4 regions of the Bacillus sp. PK6-013 genome follow, and region 1 is predicted to be linked to each of the others. Evidence: riboswitches for the same ligand, from Rfam matches in the RefSeq annotation. Region 1 holds a riboswitch; each other region holds the start of a gene.
What was found. Region 1 has a riboswitch for thiamine pyrophosphate ahead of thiT (energy-coupled thiamine transporter ThiT). Riboswitches for the same ligand answer to the same signal wherever they lie in the genome.
Positions count from the first base shown of each region.

Region 2: it holds a riboswitch for thiamine pyrophosphate, as region 1 does, so the genes downstream of both, thiC (phosphomethylpyrimidine synthase ThiC) here and thiT (energy-coupled thiamine transporter ThiT) in region 1, are expected to answer to the same signal.
Region 3: it holds a riboswitch for thiamine pyrophosphate, as region 1 does, so the genes downstream of both, tenA (thiaminase II) here and thiT (energy-coupled thiamine transporter ThiT) in region 1, are expected to answer to the same signal.
Region 4: it holds a riboswitch for thiamine pyrophosphate, as region 1 does, so the genes downstream of both, tenA (thiaminase II) here and thiT (energy-coupled thiamine transporter ThiT) in region 1, are expected to answer to the same signal.

Region 1 covers NZ_CP096417.1:1,048,714-1,056,032, reverse strand. The annotation lists rRNA gene M1E03_RS05300 (16S ribosomal RNA) at 1-207, opposite strand, end outside; gene M1E03_RS05295 (GntR family transcriptional regulator) at 746-1,846, opposite strand; TPP riboswitch at 2,008-2,107, shown strand; gene thiT (energy-coupled thiamine transporter ThiT) at 2,219-2,803, shown strand; gene M1E03_RS05285 (class D sortase) at 2,845-3,402, opposite strand; gene M1E03_RS05280 (processed acidic surface protein) at 3,509-4,504, opposite strand; gene M1E03_RS05275 (hypothetical protein) at 4,684-4,872, shown strand; gene M1E03_RS05270 (response regulator aspartate phosphatase) at 4,997-6,109, shown strand; gene M1E03_RS05265 (hypothetical protein) at 6,111-6,239, shown strand; gene pcp (pyroglutamyl-peptidase I) at 6,319-6,966, shown strand; gene M1E03_RS05255 (potassium channel family protein) at 7,090-7,319, shown strand, end outside.
Region 2 covers NZ_CP096417.1:3,296,391-3,303,709, forward strand. The annotation lists partial or broken gene ssuD (FMNH2-dependent alkanesulfonate monooxygenase) at 1-747, opposite strand, end outside; gene M1E03_RS16710 (ABC transporter permease) at 761-1,597, opposite strand; gene M1E03_RS16715 (aliphatic sulfonate ABC transporter substrate-binding protein) at 1,594-2,562, opposite strand; gene M1E03_RS16720 (ABC transporter ATP-binding protein) at 2,604-3,371, opposite strand; gene thiC (phosphomethylpyrimidine synthase ThiC) at 3,573-5,348, opposite strand; TPP riboswitch at 5,497-5,605, opposite strand; gene aroD (type I 3-dehydroquinate dehydratase) at 5,700-6,464, opposite strand; gene M1E03_RS16735 (TetR/AcrR family transcriptional regulator) at 6,592-7,161, opposite strand; gene M1E03_RS16740 (HXXEE domain-containing protein) at 7,271-7,319, shown strand, end outside.
Region 3 covers NZ_CP096417.1:2,961,905-2,969,223, reverse strand. The annotation lists gene prpE (bis(5'-nucleosyl)-tetraphosphatase PrpE) at 1-550, opposite strand, end outside; gene M1E03_RS15065 (monovalent cation:proton antiporter family protein) at 815-2,659, shown strand; TPP riboswitch at 2,719-2,827, shown strand; gene tenA (thiaminase II) at 2,911-3,612, shown strand; gene tenI (thiazole tautomerase TenI) at 3,587-4,198, shown strand; gene thiO (glycine oxidase ThiO) at 4,182-5,291, shown strand; gene thiS (sulfur carrier protein ThiS) at 5,288-5,491, shown strand; gene M1E03_RS15040 (thiazole synthase) at 5,498-6,265, shown strand; gene M1E03_RS15035 (thiazole biosynthesis adenylyltransferase ThiF) at 6,262-7,272, shown strand; gene thiD (bifunctional hydroxymethylpyrimidine kinase/phosphomethylpyrimidine kinase) at 7,296-7,319, shown strand, end outside.
Region 4 covers NZ_CP096417.1:169,523-176,841, forward strand. The annotation lists gene aceB (malate synthase A) at 1-557, shown strand, start outside; gene aceA (isocitrate lyase) at 572-1,843, shown strand; gene M1E03_RS00840 (hypothetical protein) at 1,894-2,052, opposite strand; TPP riboswitch at 2,257-2,361, shown strand; gene tenA (thiaminase II) at 2,475-3,161, shown strand; gene M1E03_RS00850 (ECF transporter S component) at 3,158-3,757, shown strand; gene M1E03_RS00855 (ABC transporter ATP-binding protein) at 3,732-5,324, shown strand; gene M1E03_RS00860 (energy-coupling factor transporter transmembrane component T family protein) at 5,321-6,055, shown strand; gene licT (BglG family transcription antiterminator LicT) at 6,238-7,071, shown strand.

The DNA.
Region 1 (7,319 bases):
TTATAATTGAACCATGCGGTTCAATCAAGCATCCGGTATTAGCCCCGGTTTCCCGGAGTTATCCCAGTCTTACAGGCAGGTTACCCACGTGTTACTCACCCGTCCGCCGCTGACATCAGGGAGCAAGCTCCCATCTGTCCGCTCGACTTGCATGTATTAGGCACGCCGCCAGCGTTCGTCCTGAGCCAGGATCAAACTCTCCATGAAGTTTGATAATGACTACGCACAACATGTGTGCGATTTATTTAATGAATTAACAGGTACGTTTTGTCTTGTTTAGTTTTCAAAGATCATTTCCGCCTCTCGAAGAAGCGACTTTACTAATATAACATTCTATCATCGTGAATGTCAACAACTTTTTTCAAAAGATTTTCGAAGTTGTTTTTATAAAGCCTCCTTTTTAGGGGCGGATACTAATATAACATCTATTTTCGTTTTTCACAATAGCTTTTTTAAAAAAATAATAATCAAATGATTTGGACTCAGATGATTCCTGATCATCTCGACCTCAGGCAGTTGACAGCATTTATTTCTTCTTACTGCTTTCTTCTATATAAAAGTATACAGCGGTCTTTAAAAATTGATTTACTAAAGCTGCACATGGTCCAAAGCTTCGAGGATGACATTAAACTCTCCGTTATCAGCTTTTACTTGAATAAAAAGCTCCTCATTCCGGAGCTTTGTAACAGAATATATATTCTTCTCATTTTCATTCACGCTGGTTGGCGGATAAAGATTGTGCAGCCTACCTTTTCAGCTTGGCGGTCGAATGTCTGACAACCAGTTCAGGTTTGTAGACGGTGGAATGTTCAAGCTGATTCGTGTTGCGTCCCTCAACTTTGGCAATCATCCATTTTGCCGCCTCAATCCCCATCTGCATTTTCGGATGAGTGACTGACGTCAGCTTCACTTCAGATGCCTCGCTCAAATGTGAGTTGTCATATCCGACAATCGAAATGTCTTCCGGCACTTTCAAACCGAATTCCCTCACGACATCCAACACCAAAAGCGCTATCTCGTCATTATAGCAGAATATGGCAGTCGGACGGTCTGATGAAGAAAGCCGCTTCCTGGCTTCAGCTATCGTTTTTTGTTTTTTGTTCTCTGTTGTGTACGTCACGACCATTTCAGGGTAAAACGACAAGCCGTTTTCTCTGAAAGCACGGATAAATCCTTTCATCCGGTTGGCGCCCTGCATATCGTCCTGTTTAAAGAAACCGAACACTTTTTCATGGCCGAGTTTAATCAAATGCTCAGTGGCGATAAAGCCGCCGTGTTCATCATCCAAAATGAAATGGGGCGGATTTAGCTCCTGATAAAATTGGTTGATCATCAAATACGGAATATGATGTTGTTCAAGCGTCAGATAGTAACTTAAATTCGGGTTAAAGCTTCCTGTTTTCGTCGGCTCCACGATCAACCCAGCAATTTTTTTATCGAGCATATTCACAAGGCATTGTTTTTCTTTTTCAATGTCATTATTGGTGCTCGCGACGACAAGGGTGTATCCTTCGCTGGACAGTGACGATTCGATTCCTCTTATAATAGAAGGAAAAATGTAATCTGAAAGGTAAGTCGTAATAACCCCGATCATCTTATTTCTTTCCCTTCCTTTTTCAGAAAGCTGAAGACGGTGAGAGCAATACGTCCCTGAGCCCTGCTCTCTGTATAAAAGCCCTTCATGAACAAGGTCGCCAATCGCTTGCCGGATCGTGTGCCTGCTTACATCAAATATTTTCATCAATTCGTTTTCCGAATGAATTTTTTCCCCCGGCTTCACTTTGCCTTCATATATCCACGATTTAATTTTATTTTTCACCATGCTGTATTTTGTAGGTTCACTCATCAGATCAACCCTTTACTGATCTTGTACGTACGAATACGTTCTATTATAAAGGAAAAGATGTTTGCATTGCTACATATTGGAGAAATTAAGCAAAATTTTTCGAAAAATCAGCTTGTCGTCCGTTTCTTTTTTTAGTATAGTAGAATATAACTAAATAACTTGATGACCACAAGGGGAGCCTCGAGGCTGAGAGTGAACGACCGTTCTGACCCTTTGAACCTGTTAGTTAACGCTGGCGTAGGGATGTGGCAAAGTCATTTCTAATTGCATCCAAAGCAGTGCGTGGAAAACTTTCCTACTCCTTCCCCGCATTGCTTTTTTTATTGGGAAAGAAGTCCAGTATCCCTTTGTTCATCAAAAGTGAGGGTTATGATGAATCAATCTAAACAACTTGTACAGCTGATTGAAATTGCGTTTATGACAGGAATAGCACTTATACTTGATATGGTGTCCGGAATGTTTTTAAAAATGCCTCAAGGCGGTTCAATCGCAGTCATGATGATTCCGATCTTCCTGATTTCCTTTAGATGGGGGCTGAAGGCAGGGCTGGCAACCGGGTTTTTAGCCGGATTGCTTCAGTTTGTCACTGGAGGATTTTACGTTTATCATCCTCTGCAGCTTCTTCTTGATTATTTTATCGCGCCTACGGCCGCGGGTATCGGCGGCTTTTTTGCCGGATCGATCAGAAACGCTTCAATCGAGAAACAAAAAGGAAAGATCATTTTCTATGTTACGCTGGCCGTCTTTCTCGGAAGCGGACTGAAATTTCTCGCTCATGTCATCAGCGGCGCTGTCTTTTTTGGAAACTATGCGCCTGAAGGCACTCCGGTATGGATTTATTCCTTGGTATATAATGGAACATATATGCTTCCGTCTTTCATTGTCTGCACAATTGTCCTTTGTTTACTGCTGCTAACCGCGCCAAAACTCCTGGAAAACAGATCAGACATGAGATAGCATAAAAAAACAGCGGACTCGCCTGAGATTCCGCTGTTTTTTTATGATTTAATCAAATCTGCGACCAATATATACCGCTCCGGTGCTGAACCGATAAAGTCAAAAGGATAGCAGGTGGAAACCGTCAATGTTGCTCTCGGCTTTGGTACAATCACCGTCCGGTCATCCGCATCCACGATCCGCACCTTTTTCACTTTGTATGTAAAAGTTCCGTAGGAAGCTTCAACAATTAACTGATCGCCCTTCCCCACTCGGCCGAGTTTTCGGAAAACCGTATCCCGGTGGCCTGATAAAACCGAGTTGTCATCTTCTCCAGGCAGAACGGAACCAGCGAAATGGCCCACGCCTTTTTGCAGCTCGTCTTCATCTGTCCCGTGATATATAGGAATCCTTGCATTGATTTTCGGAATGACAAGATCGCCGATTTTCTCCCCGGTTTCAAATGTTTGATCAATCACCGTTTTTTCTTTTTTCGCCGTCTGAATCGGAGGTCTTTCAGGCTTTTCTTCTTCTTTCATCTGCTGAAATGAAAAAAGAGCGTAGCCGTGCATTAACTTGAACACATTCGTTGTTGTAAAATAAGCGCCGCACACAACCATCACAATAGCTGCGAGCCAGATGATTTTTTTTCGATGTGCCTTAATTTCCTTTCACTCCTTATAAAAACTTCCCATTCTCTACATAATTAGAATGGGAAGTGACATGTTAAGCCGCTTTGCGAAGCCTTCTGATCATGAAGAATCCGCCAAACATCAGAACGGCGCCTAAGATCGACCATTCCGCGTAATGCCCGGCTGTCTTTGGAAGCTTTGCACCTTTAACCGTCTTTTTCACATGAGATGGCTTTGAATCATGTTTGACAGCCGTTTGGGTTTGCTTCACTTTTGACCCTGTATCATGAATTAAATCAGATCCGATCATGTCAGGCGTCAGCAATACATCCAAAATGAAGTTGCCTTGCAGATCGTATACTTCCACCAGAAGGCTTGCTCCCTTCAGATCTTCCGCGCTGACAAGCGTTGTCAAAGACACTTCTTTTTTCTTTCCGTCTTTAACAAGATAGTATTTTGTTTTCACTTCAAGCGTCTTCTGAAGATCGTTTAAAATGGATAGCATTTCAGCGATATCCTGAGCTGAGAGCTCTGATACAGACTCGAAATCGGCTACCGCTTCAAGACGTTCTCCAAGAGCCATCAAATCATTTTCAAGGTTTGGATTTTTATCGCGCACCTTTCGGAGATGATTCACGAGCCTTTCCCACTCCTGATCATCCACACCCAATTCTTGAAACAGGTTCCCGATCTGAAAATCGTCTTCTTCATATGTCACAGTGAAAAGCGCATCGTCCAATTCGTATTCAAACATAAACACGTCGAGAATGTTTTGGCCGCTTTCCATATAGCCATTTTCAACAAAAAGGTCAGCCGCTTCTTTTTCGCTCAATCCGTATTCTTTTAAATAGGATGCCAAAAGTTGATTAGTCAGTCTTTCCCCTAAAAAATCTTTCAACTCTTCCACCGACTCAAAATCTTTTAAACTTTCATCATATGTATCCTGTAAATAAGCTTCCAATTCTTTTTCTGTCATTCCTATTTCTTCAAGATACTCTTGAAGCTCGGCCTGTTTCGGCGCGGCAAAAGCACCAGCTGCCGGCACTAAAACCAGGATGCAGACCAATAGTGACATCAGCCTTTTTTTCATTTCTTATGACCCCCTAAATTTATCTTTCATTTTGATTATAGTGGAAATATTTTTAAAAACATGTATTGTAATTGAAAATCTTTTCGTCTATAATATTTTGTTCTTTTTCCTGTTTAAACAGGCATAATCTTCGCCTCTATTGAATGTAATATAGTAAAGCGAATAGAGGAGGTATGCAAATGAACCCTTACTATATGATGCTCTTATGTTACGTCCTATCGATCATCCACTTTTTAATAGGCTACCGGGAAGCCCTGAAAATAAGCGGAGCTGACGGGCTGGTCAACGGAACCGCAATGATCTCCTGTATTCCGCTTGGCGCGGTTTTCGCTTTTTTCGCGCACTTTTTTTGGAAAATGACGATTTAATTTCAGAAATGAACTTTTCACCGGCGAACTTGCATTTCAGCGTTATTCACAGACGGCAGCAGTTTATGCTATGATTAATAGAACTTCAATTTACAAAAAATTCACAAAGATTGGAGGGAAGAGAATGGCCAAAGCCGTGGCTTCACAAGAAGTCGCCAATATGCTCAACGACTGGTACATACTGATGAAAAAAAGAGACATTTCAGGCTCAATCGAAATGAAAGATGACATAGATAAAGCAATTGAAAAAATGGAAGAAGATCATGACGTTCTACTCTATTATCAAATGCTCGATTTTCGCTTAAGGCTCCTTCTTGAAGATATCTCCCAATCTTCCACCGAAAAATTGGAGGCCATCAGTTTTCAAGACAAAGATCCAAAAAGTACGGACGACAAGCTGAATTATTATTTTTACCTGTTTAAAGGGATTTATGAGGACTACAAGCAAAACCATACAGAAGCGCTCAATTTTTTCAGAATAGCGGAAAAAAGACTGAGCGTCATTCAAAATGAAATTGAAAAAGCTGAATTTCATTATAAAATCGGTGTTTTGTATTACAACTTAAAAGCGACATGGCTGTCGATTCATCACATCAACATTGCCTCCGGCATCTTTCAAGGGTATGACGGGTATGCCAAGCGGGTCATCAACTGCAAAATGCTGATCGGGCTCAATTATATTGACCAATTTAAGTTCTCCGAAAGTGAAGTATTATTAAAAGAAGCGATCGAAAAAACCGAAAAAATCGGCGACCAATTCCTTTTACCGTGTACCTACTATAATATGGGCTTTTTGAAGAGTAAGGAAGACAAGCAGGAGGAAGCGCTAAAGTATTACAATAAAGCTTTTGCAATCAAAGATTTTGAAACGAAAGCCAAGTATGCTTACCTTCTTTGCGTTTATGAAAACACAAGGTCTCTTTTCAAAACCAACGCACACAAACAAGCATTTAAATGGATCGAAGTGGGCTTTAAAAAATCCCGGGAAATGAACAGCGAAATTTTCGAATTGAAATTCAAAATTTTATATACATTATATTCTGATACACAGAATAAACTGGAAATAATCAAGGACTATGTTCACCAGTTAGAAAATGAAAAAGCCTGGGTAGATTTGGAGGAATTATTGATGGATGTAGCGAATTACTACAGGCGAGAAAAGTTATATGAAGAAGCCATATACTTTTACATTAAAACAGACAAGGCGAGCAAGCTCGCTGGAAGAGGAGGAGAATAAAATGAAAAAAGTATTATTAACAGCAGTTGTATTAGGCGCAGTTATCAGCTTTTCATTCGTAAACCATGCACCGGAAGCGGCTTCTCAAGGAGATCAGGTACTTCTGGCATCCCGGGGATCAGGAGCATAAAATATTTTAAAAAATACCCATTCAGACATCTTCTGAATGGGTATTTTGCACTTTATATTCATATTCAGGAGGGATCGATATGGGAAAGAAAGTACTGCTGACAGGTTTTGACCCCTTCGGGGGAGAAACGGTCAATCCGTCTTGGGAAGCTGTAAAACGGCTGAACGGAGAAAAAGTCGAAGGCGTCTCTATCGTGGCGGAGCAGATCCCGACCGTTTTTCATCATTCAGCGGCCGTTTTGGAAAAAGCGATCGAAAAGCACCATCCCGATATCGTCATTTGTGTAGGACAAGCAGGCGGCCGGGCTCACATTACTCCGGAACGCATCGCAATCAACATCGATGACGCCCGCATTCCGGATAATGAAAAACGGGAACCGATCGATGAACCGATCGCGGCAGACGGGCCTGCAGCTTACTGGTCCGCGCTTCCGATCAAACTCGTTGTGAAAGAGTTGAGAAAAAACGGAATCCCGGCCTCCGTCTCTAATTCAGCTGGAACATTCGTATGCAACCATCTTTTTTACCAGTTAATGCACCGTATAGACCGCACCTCGGCAAACATCCGCGGAGGGTTCATCCACATTCCGTATCTCCCCGAACAAACAGTCGATAAGCACGAGCCGAGCCTCAGCCTTGAAACGATCGTCGAAGGGCTGAGGCTAGCCGCCGTCGTCTCTGCCCTTCACGAAAAAGACATTCGCGAAACCGGAGGCTCGCTCAGCTGAAACCGAAGCCGCCTCAAGGCGGCTCTCCGGATTCGCACACTTCCGGATTCTTGTACATCCCTGTGTGTTTTTCTTTTAAAAAAGTAAACACTATAAGAAAAACAGATAAAAGGGTGAACACGGATGCAGAAATCTTATGCCGTTTTCGGGCTCGGTCAGTTCGGCGGCAGTCTTGTCAAAGCCTTCCACGCAAAAGGGGCGGAAGTTTTAGGCATCGACAAATCCGAAGAAAAAGTAAACGAATATTCTGCTTATGCAACCTACACCATTTGCGCCAATGCCGTTGATGAAAATACATTGAAACAAATCGGAATACGCAACATCGATCACGCCTTTGTATCATTCGGCGATGA
Region 2 (7,319 bases), 2.0 Mb from region 1:
ATCCAAGTGGCTGATCAGTCTATTTGCCGCCTGCCACGCCTCTTGTTCCGTTTCTCTGACGATTACGTGCAGTCTAATTCCAAAACGGACGTTCCTCCCTTCTTTTTCAGCCTGTCTTTTGACAGATTGGATTTTTTCTTTAACGAGATGGGGCGGCTCTCCCCATGTTAAATAGACATCCGCGTGTTTGGCGGCAGTCTCCTGCCCGGCCTTTGACGAGCCCCCAAAATAGATCGGCGGATGAGGGTGTTGGGCGGGCGGAAAGAGTAAGCGGCCGTTTTCGGTCTTCAAGTGTTTCCCCGAAAAGCTGACAGTCTCGCCTTTTAAAAGCGACCGCCATATGTCGAGAAACTCATTTGTCGCTTCATACCGTTCATCATGGCTGATAAACAGGCCGTCGCCGGCTAATTCATACGGATCACCGCCGGCGACCACATTGATGAGGAGTCTGCCCTCTGCAAGCCGGTCGAATGTGGAAGCCATCCGCGCCGCAACCGACGGCTGCATCAAACCGGGTCTTACAGCGACTAAAAACTTCAGATTTTTCGTGACTGACGCCAGAGCGGCGGCGGTAATCCACGGATCTTCGCACGATCTTCCCGTCGGCAAAAGAACCCCTGTATACCCAAGCCGGTCAGCCGCTTGCGCTACCTGCTGAAAATAGGTGTGATCTGCGGCTCTGCCTCCCGTGTCTGTGCCGAGATAACGTCCGTCCCCATGAGTAGGAATAAACCATAAAATGTCCAAAAAGATCTCCCCTTTACTTTTGATTACCTTGATAGCTGTTTCTCCAGCCAAGGCACTTTTTCTCCAGAATTCTGACGAATGAATCCGTCAGCTTGCCGACGGCAGCGAAAATCAAAATTCCGACAAACACCTTATCGGTTTGTGAAAACTGTCTGGCATCCATAATCATATAGCCGACTCCCGCGCTTGATCCCATCAGTTCCGCAACAACAAGGCCTAGCCACGAAACACCGAGCGACAGGCGGATGCCTAAGAGGATGTTCGGAAGCGACGCGGGAAGAATCAGCTTAGTCACCTGCTTCAGCCAATGGAACTCCAATACTCTCGCCACATCGAACAGTTTCGAATCGACGCCCCTGATTCCTGAAAATGTGTTGATATATACCGGGAAGAAGGCGCCGAGCGCGATCAAGAGCACCTTTGACAGTTCGTCGAAACCGAACCATAAGATAAACAGCGGCGTGACGGCGAGATGCGGAACGGTTCTCAGCATTTGCAGAGAGGGATCGAGATAATCCTCGGCGATTTTTGAAAAGCCGATTACAAGCCCCAGCAGGAGCCCGAGTCCGGCTCCCAGGAAAAAGCCGAGCGCGGCGCGCTGAATGCTGATGCCTAAATGAGTGAAAAGCTCTCCTGATACGATGAGATCCCGAAATGTAAGCAATATATCTAAAGGAGCCGGAAGCACGGTTTTTGATATGAGCTCAAATGTCCCGACAAGCTGCCATAATAAAATCAATATCACAGGTAATACAATTCCCTTCCCCCATGCCAGCCGAAAAGCGGCCGGTCTCAGTTTTGCGCCTGCTTTCGGCTGGATCGAGGGGGTGCTTGATGAAACAGCCCTCATTTGTCATCTCCTCCTTTCAGCGCTTTTTTAATAAATGAATTGTCAACCACTTCTTTTACATCAATCTCTTTGTTAATCGCTTTTAATTTGAATTGAAAATCGGCAGTCTCCTGCTGCGTTTCAATAATGCGGTCTGTGATCGGCTCATTTAACGGTTCGGTGTTATTCAGCACGTTTTCAACGACCTTTTTGTCGAGATTTTTAATTTTCGCATACGCTTCAACCGCTTCTTTCTTATGGTTTTTATGCCATTTCACGGCCTTGTCATACACCTTCAGAAAACGGATCACCTCATCCGGATACTTCTCGGCAAATTCGCTTCGTACAAGCGTAAAACCCGGGGAATACTTGTCGATTTGTTCCCCGTCAACCAATATTGCCGCGTCACTTTTGATCGTTTTAAGGGACAAAAACGGCTCCCAAATCGACCATGCATCAATCGCGCCGCTGTCAAATGCCGGTATGGCTTCGTCAGGCTGAAGCTGAATGATGTTGACGTCTGTTGGCTCCAGACCTGCTTTATCGATCACTTTATACAGAAAATCGAACCCGCTGCTGCCTTTTGCCACCGCCACCTTCTTTCCTTTCAAATCTTTTATGTCATCGATGCCGCTCCCTTTTTTCACAAGAATGCCGTTCGCCTTTAAACCGTCTTGCGAAAGACCGATTTCTTTAAAATCAATGCCAGCCGCCTGCCCTGCGATCACCGGTGAATTTCCAACCTGGGAAAAATCAAGTTTACCTGCGGCAAGACCTTCAAACTGCGGCGGACCGCTTTGAAACTCTGTCCATTTCACTTGAATCCCTTCTTTTGCGAACTCTTTTTCAAACCAGCCTTTTTCTTTCGCAAGGAGCAACGGGCTTAAGCTTTGCTGCACTCCGATGTTGATCTCTTTTAAATCTCCGCCCCCTCCGCTTGATTGGGCTGCTGAACAGCCCGCAAGAAGCATCAGGCAGCCCAGCATATACAACGGCCATTTTTTCACGTTTTTCCGCTCCTTTCTGCTCAAATCCCTGAACCTTCCTGAAAGCTGAATGTTTCCGTTGTCTCGAATTCTTTCAGCACTTTTTGTCTGATTGATTGAAAAACGGGCGATGTTCTGCTGCGCGGAAATGGCAGATCGACCGGAATCAGCTTGTGGATTCTCCCCGGCTTTGCGGTAAGAATCGCGACCCGGTTGGCTAAATAAACCGATTCGTCAATATCGTGCGTCACGAGGATCATCGTCATCTTCTTTTCTCGCCAAATGTCTGTCAGAACATCCTGGAGATGCTTTCTCGTAAAGGCGTCCAAGGCGCCGAAGGGTTCATCAAGCAGCAAAATCTCAGGCTCCCTGAGCAAAGCCCTGGCAATCGCGACCCGCTGCGACATACCTCCGGACAGCTCGCGTGGATACTGTTTCTCCGCGCCTTTCAGCCGCACCGTTTCAATCAATTCATCGACTTTTTTTCGCACCGCCGGTTCTTTCAGGCTTAAATCTGCGGCGATATTTTGCTCGACCGTCAGCCATGGAAAAAGCCGATGCTCCTGAAAGATAAAACCTTGATGAATCCCCGGGTCCTTGATTTCTCTTCCGTTCATGCTGATTCGCCCTTCATAATTCCCGTCAAGACCGGCAGCGATTTTTAAGAGCGTGCTTTTCCCGCATCCGCTTGGACCGATGACAGTCAGAAATTCGCCGTTTTCGACCGTCAGTTTCACGTCTTGAAGCACGCTTGTTTTAAGGCTGCCGTTTCCAAATGCTTTTTCTTTTACACGAATTGATAAAGACATCCTGTTCCCCTTTCTTTTCTAAACTGAAAATAAAAAACTCTTATCCCAATTGAGATAAGAGCCTTCGGTTGACCGATCAGCGCTGATGAAATTTTCCGAAATATTAAACAACATACTAATTCATATTATTCCGACCTGTCAACCCCATATTATAAAAAAACAGATGAAAGGTTCCCCTTTCATCTGCAGTATTGCCCGTTTTTAACTGTAAATGCTGCCGCCTGCTTTTTTAAATTCCTTCGCCTTCTCTTCCAATCCTTTTTGAATAGCCTTTTGTTCATCAAGATCGTTTTCCTTGGCATAGTCGCGAATATCCTGGGAAATTCTCATACTGCAAAATTTAGGCCCGCACATTGAACAAAAGTGTGCCGTTTTGGCGCCTTCCGCCGGAAGGGTTTCATCATGGTATTCAAGCGCTCTTTCCGGATCGAGCGACAAATTGAACTGGTCCCGCCAGCGGAATTCAAAGCGCGCCTTGGAAAGCGCGTCATCGCGGATTTGCGCGCCGGGGTGCCCTTTGGCAAGGTCAGCCGCATGGGCCGCGATTTTGTATGTTATGACGCCTTCGCGGACATCGTCTTTGTTCGGCAGTCCCAAATGCTCCTTCGGCGTCACATAGCAAAGCATGGCCGTGCCGTACCAGCCGATCATCGCCGCTCCGATTGCCGATGTAATATGATCGTAGCCCGGTGCAATATCGGTCGTCAGCGGGCCGAGCGTGTAAAACGGCGCCTCTTTGCAAATTTCCATCTGCTTGTCGACATTCTCTTTAATTTTATGCATCGGCACGTGTCCCGGTCCTTCGATCATCACTTGAACATCATGCTTCCAGGCGATTTCCGTCAGCTCGCCGAGCGTCTCCAATTCGGCAAATTGGGCCTCATCATTCGCATCCGCAATCGAGCCGGGCCGAAGGCCGTCCCCGAGCGAAAATGCGATATCGTATGTTTTCATAATCTCGCAAATCTCTTCAAAATGCGTGTACAGAAAGCTTTCCTCATGATGAGCCAAACACCATTGCGCCATAATTGCCCCGCCGCGGGATACGATTCCAGTGACGCGCTTTGCCGTCAGCGGCACATACCGAAGAAGGACGCCGGCATGAATCGTAAAATAATCAACGCCTTGCTCAGCCTGCTCGATTAATGTATCGCGGTAAATCTCCCAAGTGAGATCTTCCGCGACGCCGTTTACTTTTTCAAGCGCCTGATAAATTGGCACAGTCCCTACAGGAACTGGACAATTGCGGATGATCCACTCCCTCGTTGTATGAATATCTTTACCTGTGGACAAGTCCATCATCGTATCGGCGCCCCAGCGGATGGCCCATGTCATTTTTTCTACTTCTTCTTCAATCGAAGAGGTGACAGCGGAATTGCCGATGTTGGCATTGATTTTCACGTGGAAGTTGCGGCCGATAATCATCGGTTCGCTTTCCGGATGGTTGATGTTTGACGGAATAATCGCCCGTCCGCTTGCCACTTCATCACGAACAAATTCGGGAGATACATGCTCTCGGATCGCGATAAATTCCATCTCGGGCGTAATGATCCCCTTTCTTGCGTAATGCAGCTGGGTGACATTTTGACTTTTTTTCGCGCGCAGCGGTTTTCGTTTCAACCCTGGATAGCTGTTGCTCGCTTTCTCTTTGCTTTTATAGCCGTTATCCTCCGGTCTGATTTCTCTGCCTTCATATTCTTCGGTATCGCTGCGCTCCCTGATCCAGGTCGCCCGCAAAGGTTTCAGCCCCTTAAGAATATCAACCTCTGCATTCGCGTCCGTATAGGGACCGCTCGTGTCGTAGACGCGGACAGGCTGATTTTCTTCGGCGCCAAATGAACCCGTCGTCGGACTTAGCGAAATTTCTCTCATCGGCACTTGAATGTCAGGTCGCGCCCCTTCGACATACACTTTGCGGCTCCCTGAAAAACTTGACATAATCGAGATGTTTTTTTGCTGTACTGACTCCTGTTTCATGTAAAAATCCTTCCCCTCTAAAAAATTGATCAGGACGAAACTCCGGAACAGCACCAGCACAAAAAAACCAGGATCATATGATGAACCTGGTTTTACAGTCAGTAAAATCACTGGAAGACAGACGGACCATACCCATTCCCCATCTTCTCCCGAATCCTTTTTACTTCCCCACGCTGGTACGAACCAGATCAGGTCCAAAGGGTTAAGAAACACATGTTTCTCTCTCAGCCCGCAGTCGGGCACCCCTAGTAAAGCTATTCAATTCATTTTTTATCGTAACACACCGATTTGGCAAGTGAAAAGGATGGAAAAATATATGAATCTTTTTCACTATAGCGGCACACCCAATTATTATAAATTGCGATGAAGCACATCAAGTATATGTTTCAAATCCGTCGCCTCAATTTGGCCAGGTGCGGATGCTTTTTTCGCTGCGCCGAACGTCACGGCCGAGCCAAATACCTCTCCGGCGAGCCGGCTGATCAAGCCTTTTCCGGCCATCGACATCGTGATAATCGGCCGCTTCGCATACCGCTCATGCATCATATGAGTCGCCTCAAGCAACACCAGCACATCTGCCGGTGTTTCAGGCATCACCGCGATCTTAGGGAAATCGGCGCCAAGATCCTGGGCTTTTCGGAGACGGGAAACGATCTCTTCCGCTCTCGGCGTCTTCCCGAAATCGTGGTTGGATATAATGACAAAGACATGCTGCATATGAGCCGCTTGAACCAGTTTTTCCACATGATGCTCTTCATTGAACAGCTCGACATCAATCACATCTGCCAGCCCTGTTTTGACTACGGCATGATTCAAGGAAAAGTAAAATTCCTTACTGACTTCTTTTTCGCCGCCTTCCTCCGCGCTGCGAAATGTAAATATCAACGGGATATCCTTTAAGATCTCCCGGATGTCAGCCAATACCTTTTTCACTTTGTCAACGTCTTCGACATCCTCAAAAAAATCCGCCCGCCATTCGGCAAGATCCGGATTAATCGATAGAAGAAAAGCAGCTTCTTCTTTCAATTGTTCATGCGTTTTTCCGATGAGCGGCACGCAAATTTTCGGGGCTCCTTCTCCGATGGCCACCCCTCTGATCTTCACCGTATTCAACAACGACCTCACTCCTGTTCTCTATATTACAAGGGTCTTTGCATTAACGGTACCGAAGATTGGCCGTAAGCACAAGCAGAAATTAAGAAAGAAGGCTAAACGCTTAAAGCACTCATATACCAACATGAGATCACCTTTCGATAGCTTGCTTGTTTAAAAATGAATCTACTATTCCTTGCAGAATATGACTCATTTCTTCAGGAGTTTCCTTCCGGCCTCTCTCAAACCATTTTGAAAGGATGTTCCAAAAGCCCCCTGCGCTGAATGAAAGCCCGTACTCCAAGTCGATTTTGCTTTTAAAATGAAAGGTTTCTTCTTTAAATTTTTTATGAAGATCCGGTAGAAGTTCATTATATTTCTCAACAATCAAATAAAACAAATGGTTCTGATGAAGGGCTTGTAAAAAATCGGCATGTCGGCTCCAAAAGTTGAAGTATGCATGTCCAAGACTGGATAAGTCAATATGTTTTTCCTGAACAATGTAATTGGAATACTCACTGCAAAGCTGCTCAAAATAGCGGTCTAATATATCTTTTTTTGAATGGAAATGCCGATAAAATGTTCTTCTGTCAAGCTGCGCTTTTTCCGCTATCTCTGTAATGGTGATGTCTGAAAAGCTTTTTTCCTTCATAAGCTCCAACAATGATAGCGTCAGCCAGCTTTTAGATTGCTGAGCTGTTTTTGAGGGCATTTGCTTCATATTCTCTCTCCTGTCGCGCTTTTTATGGCAATGTAGCACTTTTCGTTGGCTCATTGACTTTGTTCTCTATGAAATGTCACAATTGTGGCACATAAGAGGGGGAATGTAAATGGAAAACATGCAATTTATGGCTTGGATGCTGCCGATATTATTTATAC
Region 3 (7,319 bases), 1.9 Mb from region 1:
TGTAATGAGCGGCCCAGTCCCGCCTGACCGGCCGTCCGTCAGGCAGCGTTTCTCCTGTAATATCTCCGTATAGCACAAACTGTTTTACTTTTCCGACAGGCTTTTTGCCGATGTCTTCCGCTTTGATGCCGGCATGTGCGACGACAAGTTCGCCGTTATGCAGGATCTCATAAAGAGGGGCGTTTTCATAAAGGCGCATGAAAAGGTCTCTGATATCCTTCTGTTTATGTTTCGGAAGGTTTCTGTATTCCGCCGCCGTCGTCTCCAGCCCGTGCTGCAGCTTCACCGGATTGCCTTTGAAAAAACGGTACAGCTTATTGCAGTGATTGCCGGGCACATATCGCACAGCTCCTTCTTCAACGGCCCGTCCTACAAATTCAACGACCTCCAGCGATTTTGGCCCTCTGTCTGTTAAATCCCCGAGAAAGACAAGTGTTCTGTTTTCCGGATGAACGGGAAACCCCGATGACAGCGAGTAACCGAGCTTTTCAATCAGCGCAATCATTTCGTCATAGCACCCGTGAATATCGCCGATTACATCATATTTCATGCGTTTTCTGCCTCCTGTCTGCGTATGTATATACATTGCCCAGTCCATATATAAATCAAGCTTCAGCGACTTTCGCCGGAGAAAATCAGGCATATTACTTTTTTTTCTGAGCGAGCATTGTTAAAATCGATTTTTACACCTGTGAGAAAAGAGTTCAGACGGTTCTTTTCCCACATGAAAATGTCTAAAAAGATGTCCCTTTTATTTTTAAAAAAGGGAACGCTAATCATACCCGGAAACCGGTTTTAGAGGAGGTACCAGTTTATGGAGCACACATCTGTCTCATCTTTAGTTGTCGTACTGATTATCGCATTTTTAACGCCCATCCTGCTGCACCGTTTCAGGTTAAGCATACCGGTGGTTGTCGCTGAAATTATCATGGGTCTTATTATCGGAAAAAGCGGGTTCGATCTGGTCGCCCAGCACGATACATGGCTCGAAACTTTATCGATGCTCGGATTTATCTTTTTAATGTTTTTAAGCGGGCTTGAAATCGATTTTTCCGCATTTGAAAAAGGAAAGAAAAAGCAGCTGCTTCCAAGCGGAAAGGAAGCGCCGAATACATTTAAAACGGCTTCGGTCATCTTTATTGCCGTCTTTATTTTATCGCTCGGCCTTTCTTACAGCTTTGTCATGGCAGGATTTATTGACAACGCCTTTTTAATGACGCTGATCATTTCGACAATTTCGCTCGGGGTTGTCGTTCCGACGCTGAAAGAAGAGCGTCTCATGAAGACAAATATCGGCCAGATTATTTTGCTTGTCGCCGTCATTGCCGATCTTGTCACGATGATTCTGCTTGCAGTGTTCGCCTCAATCTACGGGGACGAAAACAGCAATATGTGGCTGCTGATGATCTTATTTGCCGCCGGCGTCGTTTTATACCTGTTCGGAAGGATATTTAAAAAGCGGCCTTTTGTCGAAGTGCTGTCAAAAGGAACGATCCAGATCGGCACAAGGGCGATATTTACGCTGATCATCGTACTTGTGGCGCTGTCCGAGTCGCTCGGTGCAGAAAACATACTTGGCGCGTTTTTGGCCGGGGTGCTTGTTTCGCTGCTTTCGCCGAACAAGGAGCTCGTTCAGCAGCTCGATTCATTCGGATACGGATTCCTCATCCCGATCTTCTTTGTGATGACAGGCGTCAAATTGGACATTTGGTCACTGTTTGGCAATCCGAAAATTTTAGTGATGATCCCGCTTCTGTTTGTGGCTCTGTTAATCAGCAAAGTCGTTCCGGTGCTGTTTTTGAAAAAGTGGTATGACATGAAAACCGTGCTGGCTTCCGGTTTTCTCCTGACTTCCACGCTTTCTTTGGTGATCGCGGCGACAACGATCGGCGAGCGCATCGGCGTCATTGACGCGCAGATGTCCGGCGCGCTGATTCTGGTCGCTGTCATTACATGCATCATCACACCGACCGGCTTTAAAAAATTAATGCCGAAAACGGAAAGCGAAAAAGAGAAAAAGACGATCACCTTTATCGGCGCAAATCAAATGACGCTGCCAGTCACGCTCGAACTTTCTCCGGAAGATTATCACGTCAGAATCCTGCATGTCCGGCAGGAAAAAAAGGAAGAAAATCTGGCGGATCCGGTGTTTGATGTTGAAGTTTTGCCTGATTATGAATACGAGACGCTTCAATCATTCGGCGTTTTCCAAACGGATATACTCGTCGTGGCCACTGGCAGCGAAGAGCGCAATACAGGGATCGCGCTTTTTGCGAAGGAGCAGAAAGTCGCGAGAATTATCGCCAGCGCAGATTCTCCAGACGCCGAATCCAGACTGAAAGATAACGGAATTGATACATTCTCTATTCTGCTTTCTACAAAAACGCTGCTGCGCGCGCTTATCGAGGCGCCTGGCGTTATGAAACTCCTGACGAACCAGGATGCGTCGCTGTATCAGATCAATATGAGCAATGAGCGATTTGACGGTGTTCTGTTAAGGGAGTTTCCGTTTACGGGAGATGTTATCTTCGTCCGAATTTTCCGCGGGGTGGACAGCATCGTGCCCCACGGGGATACAAGGCTGCAATTGGGTGACAGGCTGATCGCCACCGGTTCGCGCGAATATATTGCGGAATTGAGAAAAACGCTTGGAGACTGATGCTTGACCATTTTGCAATTCGTGATAAGATAAAAGTATAAACTGAATGAACAAGAAATGTTTTCCACTAGGGGAGTCCTTGATAAGGGCTGAGATAAAAGTGTGACTTTTAGACCCTCATAACCTGAACAGGTTCAAACCTGCGTAGGGAAGTGGCACGGTATTTGAGTATGTATTTATGCAAATTCCAAACCACTTTCCTTGCGGGAAAGTGGTTTTTTTATGTTCAGAATCGAAGGAGGAGCCTCGAAATGAAGTTTTCAGAAGAATGCCGAAACAGCGCTGCAAAATGGTGGGAAGGCAGTTTTGTCCATCCGTTTATTCAAGGGATTGGAGACGGCACACTTCCGGTTGATCGATTTAAATACTATGTCATGCAGGATTCCTACTATTTGACCCACTTTGCCAAAGTCCAATCCTTTGGTGCGGCATATGCTCGCGATTTATATACGACAAGCCGGATGGCTGAACACGCGAAAGGCACATATGAAGCCGAGATGTCGCTCCATAGGAAATTCACCGATCTATTGGGAATCACAAAGGAAGAACTGGAGTCGTTTCAGCCGTCGCCGACAGCGTATGCGTACACATCGCATATGTACCGTTCTGTCGTGAGCGGCAGTTTTGCGGAAATACTGGCCGCTTTGCTTCCTTGCTATTGGCTCTATTATGACGTCGGCGAAACGTTAAAAACGTGCAGGCCTGACAGCGCGATTTATCAGGAATGGATCGCGACATACGGAGGCGACTGGTTTAAAGAACTTGTGACAGAACAGATCAACCGCTTCGATGAGCTGGCTGAAAACGCCGATGAGAAAACGCGCGCGAAGATGAAGGAGAACTTCGTCATCTCCAGCTTCTACGAATACAGCTTCTGGGATATGGCCTACCAAAAAGAAAGCTGGTCAAAAAGCGGGGTGGATCAGCTTGCATCTGCACGCGATCACCGATGACAAGCACTCTGTGGAAGAGCTTGCTGCAAAAATCATCTCGATTCAAAATGCCGTTGACTTTATCCATATCAGGGAAAGATCAAAAAAAGTAAGTGAAATATCAAGTTTAATCGACCGCCTTGCCAAAGAAGGGGTTGATAAGCGGAAACTGATCATCAACGACAGGGTTGATATCGCTTTGTTTCATCACATTCACCGGGTTCAGCTGCCTTCACACGGCTTTTCCGTCAAAAGTGTGAGGAGCCGTTTTCCGCATTTGAAAATCGGAAAGTCCGTCCATTCGCCAGAAGAAGCGGTTCAGGCTGAAACTGAAGGTGCAGATTACGTGCTGTTCGGCCACATTTTTGAAACGGACTGTAAAAAGGGCCGGAAAGGAAGAGGAGCTCTCAGTCTGGCTGAAGTGAAGGCGGCTGTCCGCATTCCGGTCATTGCGATCGGGGGTATTACCGAACAACGACTGGCGGAAGTCAAAATGGCAGACGGCATCGCCGTGATGTCGGGGATCTTTTCTCATGACAGACCGGATGAGGCGGCCGCGCGGCTTGCCTGTCTCGCGAAGGGAGATTCATATGAGAAAGCGCTATGATACGATCGTGATCGGCGGAGGCATCATCGGGACATCCATCGCTTACCATCTTGCGAAAGCGGGGAAAAAAACGGCCGTGTTTGAAAGCGGAGAAGTCGGCAAAAAAGCGACGAGCGCGGCGGCGGGCATGCTCGGCGCCCATGCGGAATGCGATAAACCCGGTACCTTTTTCGAATTTGCCAGAGCCAGCCAAAAAGCCTATCAGCGGCTGACGGGCGAATTGAAAGACTTAAGCGGCATCGATATCAGAAAGCATGACGGAGGGATATTAAAGCTGGCATTTTCAGAAAGCGACCGCGAACACCTGATGCAAATGGCTGCACTGGATTCAGTGGAATGGCTTGAAGCCGCTGAAGTATATGAGCTGGAACCGCATGCCGGAAAAGGGATTCTCGGCGCTAATTTCATTCGGGACGACATCCATGTCGAACCGGCCGCAGTGTGCAGGGCATTTGCCAGGGGGGCCCGGATTCTCGGTGCCGAGGTCTTCGAGTTTACCCCCGTTTTATCGATCGAATCTGAAGCGGGGGCCGTCCGCGTCACTGCTGCTTCATGCACCGCGGAGGCGGAGCACGTTGTCATTGCAAGCGGTGTGTGGAGCGGTGCTTTCTTTAAACAGATCGGCATAGACAAAAGCTTTTATCCTGTCAAAGGGGAGTGCCTGTCTGTGTGGAATGACGGCATCCCTTTGACGAGGACGCTTTACCATGATCATTGCTACATCGTTCCGCGCCATAGCGGAAAGCTTGTCGTCGGCGCGACAATGAAGCCCGGGGATTGGAATGAACAGCCGGAACTTGGCGGAATCGAGGAGTTGATCCGAAAGGCCAAGTCGATGCTCCCTGACATTGAATCCATGAACATCGACCAATGCTGGGCCGGATTGCGCCCGGAAACAGGGGATGGCAATCCATATATCGGCAGACACCCTGAAAATGACCGGATATTGTTTGCTGCCGGACATTTCAGAAACGGCATCCTCCTGGCACCTGCAACCGGTGAGATGATAGCTGACATGATCCTCGGCAATCCGGTCAAAACAGAGTGGGCCGAGGCGTTTAAAGCGGAGCGAAAGGAGGCTGTGCACAGGTGAACATTCAGCTCAACGGCCGGAAAATAGAGTGGAGAGATGACGGCGGCACGATTTACGATTTGCTCGCATCCTACAGTTTGGAAAATCGTGTTGTCGTTGTTGAAAGAAACAGGCAGATTATCGGAAAAGACCAATATCAAACAGTCAAACTGGAAGAACACGATGTCATCGAAATCGTTCATTTTGTCGGAGGGGGATAAACCGTTATGTTAAAAATCGCAGATCGTCAATTCTCATCAAGATTATTGCTCGGCACAGGGAAGTATCCGTCATTTGAAATTCAAAAAGAGGCTGTCAGTGCATCTGAATCGGAGATCCTGACCTTTGCCGTCAGACGGATGAATATTTTTGAAGAGTCTCAGCCTAATTTTTTGGAGCAGCTTGATTTAAGCCGTTATACGCTTTTGCCGAATACGGCCGGAGCAAAAACGGCTGAGGAAGCCGTCCGGATCGCCAAGCTTGCTAAAGCGAGCGGTCTTTGCGACATGATCAAAGTCGAAGTGATCGGCTGTGACCGTTCGCTTCTGCCTGACCCGGTAGAAACGCTGAAGGCGTCAGAAGCCTTGCTTGAAGAAGGCTTCATTGTGCTGCCGTATACATCGGACGATGTCGTCCTTGCGAGAAAGCTTGAAGAGCTCGGCGTACACGCCATTATGCCCGGGGCCTCTCCAATCGGTTCGGGACAGGGAATCGTCAACCCGCTTAACCTGTCGTTCATCATTGAACAGGCTAAAGTTCCCGTAATCGTGGATGCCGGAATCGGTTCTCCGAAAGATGCGGCATACGCAATGGAACTCGGCGCTGACGGAGTGCTTTTGAACACGGCAGTGAGCGGGGCGAAAGATCCGGTCCAAATGGCGAAGGCTATGAAGCTCGCCGTTGAAGCGGGCAGACTCGGATACCTTGCTGGACGAATTCCGGAAAAGAACTACGGCATCGCCAGCAGTCCTGAAGAAGGGAAGTTGACGATTTGACAGGCAGGTATTCAAGACAGGAGCTTTTTCACCCGATCGGACCGGACGGCCAGGAAAAATTAAGTCGCGCCCGCGTCCTGGTGATCGGTGCGGGGGCATTGGGCGCGGCCAGCGCAGAAATGCTGGTGAGGGCCGGAGTCGGTTCGCTGACGATTGCCGACAGGGATTATGTGGAATGGAGCAATCTCCAGCGGCAGCAGCTCTATACGGAACAGGATGTGGTTGATCATATGCCAAAGGCAGCCGCTGCCGAAAAAAGGCTGCGCCTGATCAACAGCTCTGTTCAAGTGACCGGCATTGTAGCAGATGTTACCGCGGAAAAAGCGCTCGAGCTTGCGGAGAAAGCGTCCCTGATCGTCGATGCGACCGATAATTTTGAAACGCGGCTGATCATGAACGATGCGGCGGTCAAGTTAGGCATCCCTTTTCTGTACGGCGCGTGTGTCGCAAGCTATGGCATCACATATACCGTCATTCCGGGGAAAACGCCGTGCCTTCACTGTCTTTTGGGGCATTTGCCCGCGAATACCATGACGTGCGACACAGCAGGGGTGATCGGTCCGGTTGTTCAGCAGGTTGCCGCTTACCAGGTAACAGATGCCCTGAAGCTGCTGACAGGGCATGAACCGTCAGGAATGCTTCGCTCATTTGATATTTGGACAAATGAGCGCTCTGAAGTCCGGGCTGACGCGCTTAAACATGGCTCGTGTCCGACGTGCGGAAAAGGCGAGTTTCCGTTTCTTTCAGCTGAAAACGAAACAAAAGCAGCCGTTCTTTGCGGCAGACAAACGGTTCAGATCAGGCCGGCCGCGGAACAGCCGCCGGAGCTGGAGCCGCTTGCCGCCAGATTAAAAAAAGCCGGTTTGGATGTGACGGGAAATCCTTATTTATTATCTTGCCGTACGGAGGATTTTAAGTTCGTGATTTTTCGGGACGGACGCGCTTTGATTCACGGAACGAACGATATCAATCGCGCGAAAACGATATATCACAGGTGGATTGGCTAAAGGCCGAAGGGAGTGCAAACATCATGAGCATATACAAAGCATTAACA
Region 4 (7,319 bases), 880 kb from region 1:
CCAAAATCCGCGAAGATAAGGAACGTGAAGTAAAAGACGGCCATGACGGAACATGGATCGCGCATCCCGGCATGATTCAAACGGCGCTCGATGTATTCAATCAGCATATGCCGTCGGCGAACCAGATTCATAGAAAGCGGGAAGACGTAAAGGTCGAGGAAAAAGACTTGCTGGAAGTACCGCAAGGCCGGATTACAGAAGCAGGCGTCCGTACCAATATCAGCGCCGGCATCCGCTATTTAGCTTCATGGCTGTCGGGCAGAGGCGCCGCTCCGATCGACCACTTAATGGAGGACGCAGCAACGGCGGAGATTTCCAGAGCCCAGCTTTGGCAATGGATTCGCCATCCGAAAGGGGTTCTTGACGATGGCCGGAAAGTCAACGCCGAAATGGTCAAGATGATGAAAGAGGAAGAAATGCAGAAAATCTTCGAAGAAGCCGGCATAGAACATTTTCGGAGCGGCCGGTTCGAAGAGGCCGGACAGTTATTTGAACAGCTGATTTTGGATGATGAATTCGCGGAATTTCTAACGATACCCGCTTATGAAAAAATATGATGGGGGAATGTGCGATGCTGAAAGAAAAACAACTCGCAAAAAGCTGGGAGCATGAAGAACGCTGGAAAGGGATCACAAGGCCGTATCAGGCGGCTGACGTCATTCGGTTGAGGGGCACGCTTGAGATTGAATACACGATTGCAAGGCGCGGCGCCGAAAAGCTGTGGAAGCTTCTCCACACAGAGGACTTCGTGCCGGCGCTGGGCGCTTTGACCGGAAATCAAGCCATGCAGCAAGTAAAAGCCGGATTGAAAGCGATTTATTTAAGCGGTTGGCAGGTGGCGGCCGATGCCAATTTGTCAGGGAGCATGTATCCTGACCAAAGCCTTTATCCGGCAAACAGCGTGCCGGAAGTTGTCAAAAAAATCAACCGTACGCTGCAGCGCGCCGATCAAATTCACCATATGGAAGGAAAAGAAGACATCGATTGGTTTGCTCCGATTGTGGCCGATGCTGAAGCAGGCTTCGGCGGACAGCTGAATGTGTTCGAGCTGATGAAAGGTATGATTGAAGCCGGCGCCGCGGGAGTTCACTTTGAAGACCAGTTGTCGTCTGAGAAAAAGTGCGGGCATTTGGGCGGGAAAGTGCTGCTTCCGACGCAAACGGCGGTGCGTAATTTGATTGCCGCGCGCCTCGCCGCAGACGTGATGGGAGTCCCGACCATTCTTATTGCCCGTACGGACGCGAATGCGGCCGACCTGATCACAAGCGACGTCGATTCATATGATGCGCCGTTTTTGACGGGAGAGCGAACAGCGGAAGGGTTCTTCAAAACAAAGCCGGGTCTTGATCAGGCGATTGCGAGAGGTTTGGCGTATGCGCCGTATGCTGATTTGATCTGGTGTGAAACGTCTGAGCCGAATATTGAAGAAGCCCGCCGGTTTGCACAGGCGATCCATGAAAAATTCCCGGGCAAACTGCTCGCCTACAACTGCTCCCCTTCGTTCAACTGGAAGGCCAAACTGGATGACAACACCATCTTGAACTTCCAGAAACAGCTCAGTGAAATGGGCTATAAATTTCAATTTGTCACACTGGCAGGCTTCCACGCCTTAAACCACGGCATGTTTGAATTGGCCCGCCAATATAAGCACCGCGGAATGGCGGCGTATTCTGATCTGCAGCAGGCCGAGTTTGCCAGCGAAGTCCACGGCTATACGGCGACAAGGCATCAGCGCGAAGTCGGAACGAGCTACTTTGATGAAGTCGCCCAGGTTGTGACAGGCGGGACTTCATCAACCACTGCACTGAAGGGATCGACTGAAGCGGAACAATTTCAATCCTAAAAACGTAAAAAGCCGCCCGTCATGGGGCGGCTTGCTTGTTGTCTATCAAGTTAGCAATTGACATCATTGGAAGGGGCGGTAAAAGGGTTTTCCCTAATAACAGTCAGTGTCTGATGATTCTTGTTGTTTCTTTTGGCCGGCCGGTTGTCTTTGCTGAAAGAATAGAACAAATACACAGCCATTGTCAAAATCAAGATAAACATCATCATAAATATCCCCTCCAAATTTTTTTGTCTTCACTATATTAGACGAACAAGCCTGCAAAAGGTTTCAGAAAATTAACATTTTTCCATAAATATTTTTACCCGCTGCATCTTCTGGATGAAACCCGGCGGTTCTATACAAGAATAAAACTGAAAAACTCAGGTTGACATCATAATCATTGATGTGTAGAGTAAAAGTTAATGTAATAGGAAGTCCACTAGGGGAGCCGTAAGCCGGCTGAGACAAGAAGCGATCTTGGACCCTTTGAACCTGATCTAGTTCATACTAGCGTAGGGAAGTGGAGCCGGTGTCTTTATGATTTCATCATACAAAGGCCGCTCCATTTTGGGGCGGCTTTTTTGCGTAAAAAGCGGCTCGCTCCCCCTGTGCCTTCCTTATAAAACCGATTGCTGAGGAGGCTATCTACATGAGTTTTTCTGCAGAACTTCGCCGTGAGGCAGACCCTATTTTTGAAGCCATTTTTGAGCATCCGTTTGTATTGGGACTGGCGTCCGGCAAGCTGAAAAAGGAGCAGCTTATTCATTATGTGAAGCAAGATTACGAGTATTTGAACGCTTTTATTCAAATCTACGGAATTGCAATTTCCAAGTGTCAAAACCGGAAAGACATGGAGATGTTTCATGAGCAGATTTCATTTGTATTAAACAGCGAAGTGCACCCGCACAACAACCTGTGCCGGGCCGCGGGGGTGGAGTATGAATCTCTGCAGGGCTATCCGCTTGCGCCTTCTGCCCATCATTATATCCGCCATATGCTGACGGCGGCGCACGAAGGCACGCTGGGAGAGATATTAGCCGTCTTGCTGCCTTGTCCGTGGACATATTGGGAGATCGGAAAAAAACTGATGATGGACGTTCAGCCTGACCCGTCGCATCCATTTTATGACTGGATCTGTTTTTACGGAGACCGAACCGATTCAATCACGACGAAGTTTTGCGCCCGCCTGGATGAATGGGCCGAAACAGCGGGCAAGGCTGAAAAAGAAAAAATGAAGGAGCTTTTTTTGCAAAGCTGTCAGCTTGAATACGGCTTTTGGGAGATGGCTTATACAGTTGAAGATTGGCCTGTGGAAATGGAGGCGGTGAGACGATGAATTGGAACATGAAAGAAGTCGTGATGGCAGTGATCTTGTCCGTTGCATGCGGCGTCATTTACTTAGGATGGTCCACCTTGTGGATCCCTGTTTCAGCTATTGTCGGGCCTGTCGGAGCGAACTTTATGTTCGGCATTTGGGTGATCGCCAGCCCGATTGTCGCTTATATCATCCGTAAACCGGGTGCGGCGCTGATTGCCGAGACGGCAGCTGCGGCGGTCGAACTGCTGACCGGAAGCCACTTTGGACTGTCAGCATTATTAATCGGTGTGTTCCAGGGAGCCGGTGCGGAAATCGCTTTTGCGATCTTTCGCTATAAGCGTTACAACTTGTTTACCCTTATGCTTTCCGGTGCGCTTGCCGCGGTCGGAAGCATGACATACAGCCTGATGGCGAACGGTTTTGCCTACTATACGACGCAAACGCTGATCATGACGCTTATCATCCAAATCATCAGCGGCATTGTACTCGGCGGCTGGCTGGCAAAAGCCGTTGTCGAAGCGCTTGCGAAAACGGGCGTCCTGAATCAGTATGAGATCATGAAGGAACAGCGGAAGAAGGATGATGCCGATGCGTTCATTTCTCGGATGCAGTAACCTTTCCGTCCGTTTTTATCATCGTCCTGAAACAGTCCTAGACCGGGTCTCGCTGTCGATTGGGCAGGGAGAGAAAGTGCTGATACTCGGTCCGAGCGGAAGCGGCAAATCGACACTGTTGTCCGTGCTTTCCGGCATCATTCCTGAACATGTCGAAGCTGAGGTCAGCGGAGAGGTCAATCGCAGAAAGAGCGCCGGCGTTATGTTTCAGGATCCGGATTCGCAGTTCTGCATGCTTCATGTTGATGAGGAAATCGCTTTTAGCCTAGAAAACCGGTCTGTCTCCCCAAAAGATATGGACGGCATCATCTCGGAGCTGATGGAGCAAGTCGGATTAAAGATAGATAAGAAAACGCCGATCGAAACCTTGTCAGGCGGTATGAAGCAGAGACTGGCATTAGCGTGCCTGCTCGCTCTGGAGCCTGAAGTGCTGTTTTTTGACGAGCCGACGGCGCAGCTGGACCCGGCCAGCCGGAAAGACATCTTTGCCTTGCTTCGTAACGTTTCACGAAAAAGCGGACAGACGATGGTGTTCGTCGAACACGTGCTGGACGGCTGTATCGAGTGGATGGACCGCGTCATTCTTTTCAATGGAAAGGGACAGATCATCGCTGACGGAAAGCCGGAAGAAATCGTGAAACATTTTCAGCCGGAGATGAAAGCGGCGGGCATCTGGCAGCCGAAACTGTACCCTGCGGTATGGGAAGATGTCATCACACAAGATGATCATCCGCTCGCCGTCAAGCTCTCTTCTACATTGAAAATGAAAGAGGAGGAGGCGAAAAACAGGCCTACAGCTGACAGAGACATATTGATCCGCGCAGACGACGCGGCGATCGGCTATCGGAAAAAGATCGTTGCCGACGGCATCACCCTTGAGATTCCAAGGGGAGAATGGATTTCGGTCATCGGCGAGAACGGGAGCGGAAAGAGTACGTTTTTAAAAAGTCTGATCAGGCTTGAAGCCGTCAAAAAAGGGCGCCTTTATCTTGAGGATCGGGAGCTGAAGAAATGGTCCGACCGTACGCTCTATGAGAAGGCCGGCTTTGTTTTTCAAAATCCCGAGCTTCAATTTATTCGGGACACGGTGTTTGACGAGATCGCGTTCGGGGCGAGGCAGCGGGGATGGCCGGAGGACCGGGTCGAAAAGAAAACGGCTGAATTGCTGCGGGAATTCGGACTTGACGCTCATCAAAAAGCGCACCCCTTTACATTAAGCCTCGGGCAGAAACGGCGTTTAAGCGTTGCGACAATGCTTTTGTTTGACCAGGATCTGCTGCTGCTTGACGAGCCGACATTCGGTCAGGACGAAAGGACGGCGCAAGAATTAATCAAGCGGTTAAAGGAACGGCAGGAACGGGGAACGACGATTGTGATGGTGACGCACGACATGGACATCGTAGATGAGCATTCCGGCCGTGTCATCGTGTTTCATCAAGGGAAAGCGGCATTTCAAGGAACGCCGTATCGATTATTTTCTGATCAAGGCCTCGTCCGCCGCTTTTCATTGATACCGCCGCTTCATTACCGGTTCATGCATGAAAGAAAGGAGAGGGTTCCCGTATGAAAAGCAATGGTTCACTTCTTTCGGCATTGAACCCGAGCGCCAAGCTCTTTTCCCACCTCCTGGTCATGTGCTTGCTCATGTTTGTTTCAAATCCGAAACCGACTCTATTCATTTGGCTGTTTGCGGTTGCCATCGGAATTTTTTTCGGGGGATGGACTTTGTCTTATTTAAGTAAGCGGCTGTTGCCTTATCTCGTCTTTTTTATTCTCGTCTTTTGGATGATGGCCGCTTTTGGAAAAGGCGAGGAAACGATTTGGGAATGGGCCTGGTTCCGCGTCACCGAGGAAAGCGTCGGCAATGGGCTGACAATCGCGCTCCGGATGCTCGGGTTTGTCACATACGGTCTTTTGTTTACATCAACAACCGATTTGACGCAGTTTATTATGAGCCTGGTTCATCAATGCAGGCTGTCGCCTAAATGGGCTTATGGCTTGCTGGCCGGCTTCCGTTTTGTCCCGCTTTTTCAGTCTGAGCTTTCGCAAATGAAGGCGGCGCACAAAATCAGGGGCTATAAGCAAAAAAACAGCTGGAAGGCGTTTATTCGCTATGCGCTGCCTTTGTTTTCGCAAGGCATCCGCAAGTCGGAAAGAATCGCCGTTGCCATGGAAGCGAGAGGGTTTACCGGTGCAAAAGACCGCACCTACTATCAAACAGCGCGGCTTTCCGGAAAAGACTTCGTTTATTTTGCGGGTCTGGCGTCAGTCACAGCGGGAATTTTGCTCATTTTTTAAGAGGGTTTTTTACAGGGCCGCACTGCGGCTCTTTTTTTATAAATCGGGCATTCTGTAAAATGTAAATATTTCGGACGTTGACTGAAACATATTGACCTAGGCCAAAAAGATTGTACAATCAATGTGTACCATATGAAAAAAGAAATATAAAAAATCCCCTTACAAGATGGGAGTGGCGCGATGTGAAAATTGCCAAAGTGATCAACAACAATGTGATCAGTGTTTTAAATGAACAGGGTCAGGAATTAGTGGTCATGGGCAGGGGAATCGCTTTTCAAAAAAAGCCTGGGGAAGCGGTGGATGAATCGAGAATCGAGAAGATTTTCAGGCTTGATAATAAAGATGTATCAGAAAGATTTAAGACGCTGTTGGACGAAATTCCGATCGAATTTATGGAAATGTCTGAAGAAATTATCTCCTATGCGAAATTAAAGCTCGGCAAGAAGCTGAATGACAGCATTTATGTCTCGCTGACCGACCATATTCATTTCGCCGTCGAACGGCATAAAAAGGGTCTGGATATTAAAAACGCCCTGCTTTGGGAGACAAAACGGCTGTATAAAGATGAGTTCGCCATCGGCAAAGAGGCGCTGGCCATCATTGAAAAGAAGACGGGGACAGCTCTTCCGGAGGATGAAGCCGCTTTTATCGCACTCCATATCGTAAACGCCGAGCTGAATGAAGAAATGCCGAACATCGTCAATATTACGAAAGTCATGCAGGAGATTTTAAGCATCGTCAAATATCACTTTCATATCGATTTTGATGAAGAATCGCTTCACTATTACCGCTTCATTACCCATTTGAAATTTTTCGCGCAGCGGCTGTTCAGCGGAGCCTATATGGAAAGCCGGGACGACTTTTTATTTGAAACCGTCAAAAATAAGTACCGCGACGCGTATGTCTGCACTAATAAAATCAGACAGTACATCGAAAAAGAATACGGTCATCAGCTGACAAACGAAGAGCTTCTGTATTTGACGATTCATATCGAGCGGGTCGTTCATCAAAAATAGAGGATGATGCTAAAATGAAAGCGTTGACAATTGGATAAATGTATGCTACTTTTTACTTACATCAACTTATACAGGTTGTTAGGATTGTTACTGATCATGCAGGCAAAACCTAAATGACTGTGAAGCGGCACTCTTATGCCCTTGTTTCACAGTGATTTAGGTTTTTTTATTTACTTGATGTCTTAAAACGGGATTGTTACTGTTCGGCAGGCAAAACCTAAACTAAGCCTTCTTTGTACAGGCTTTAG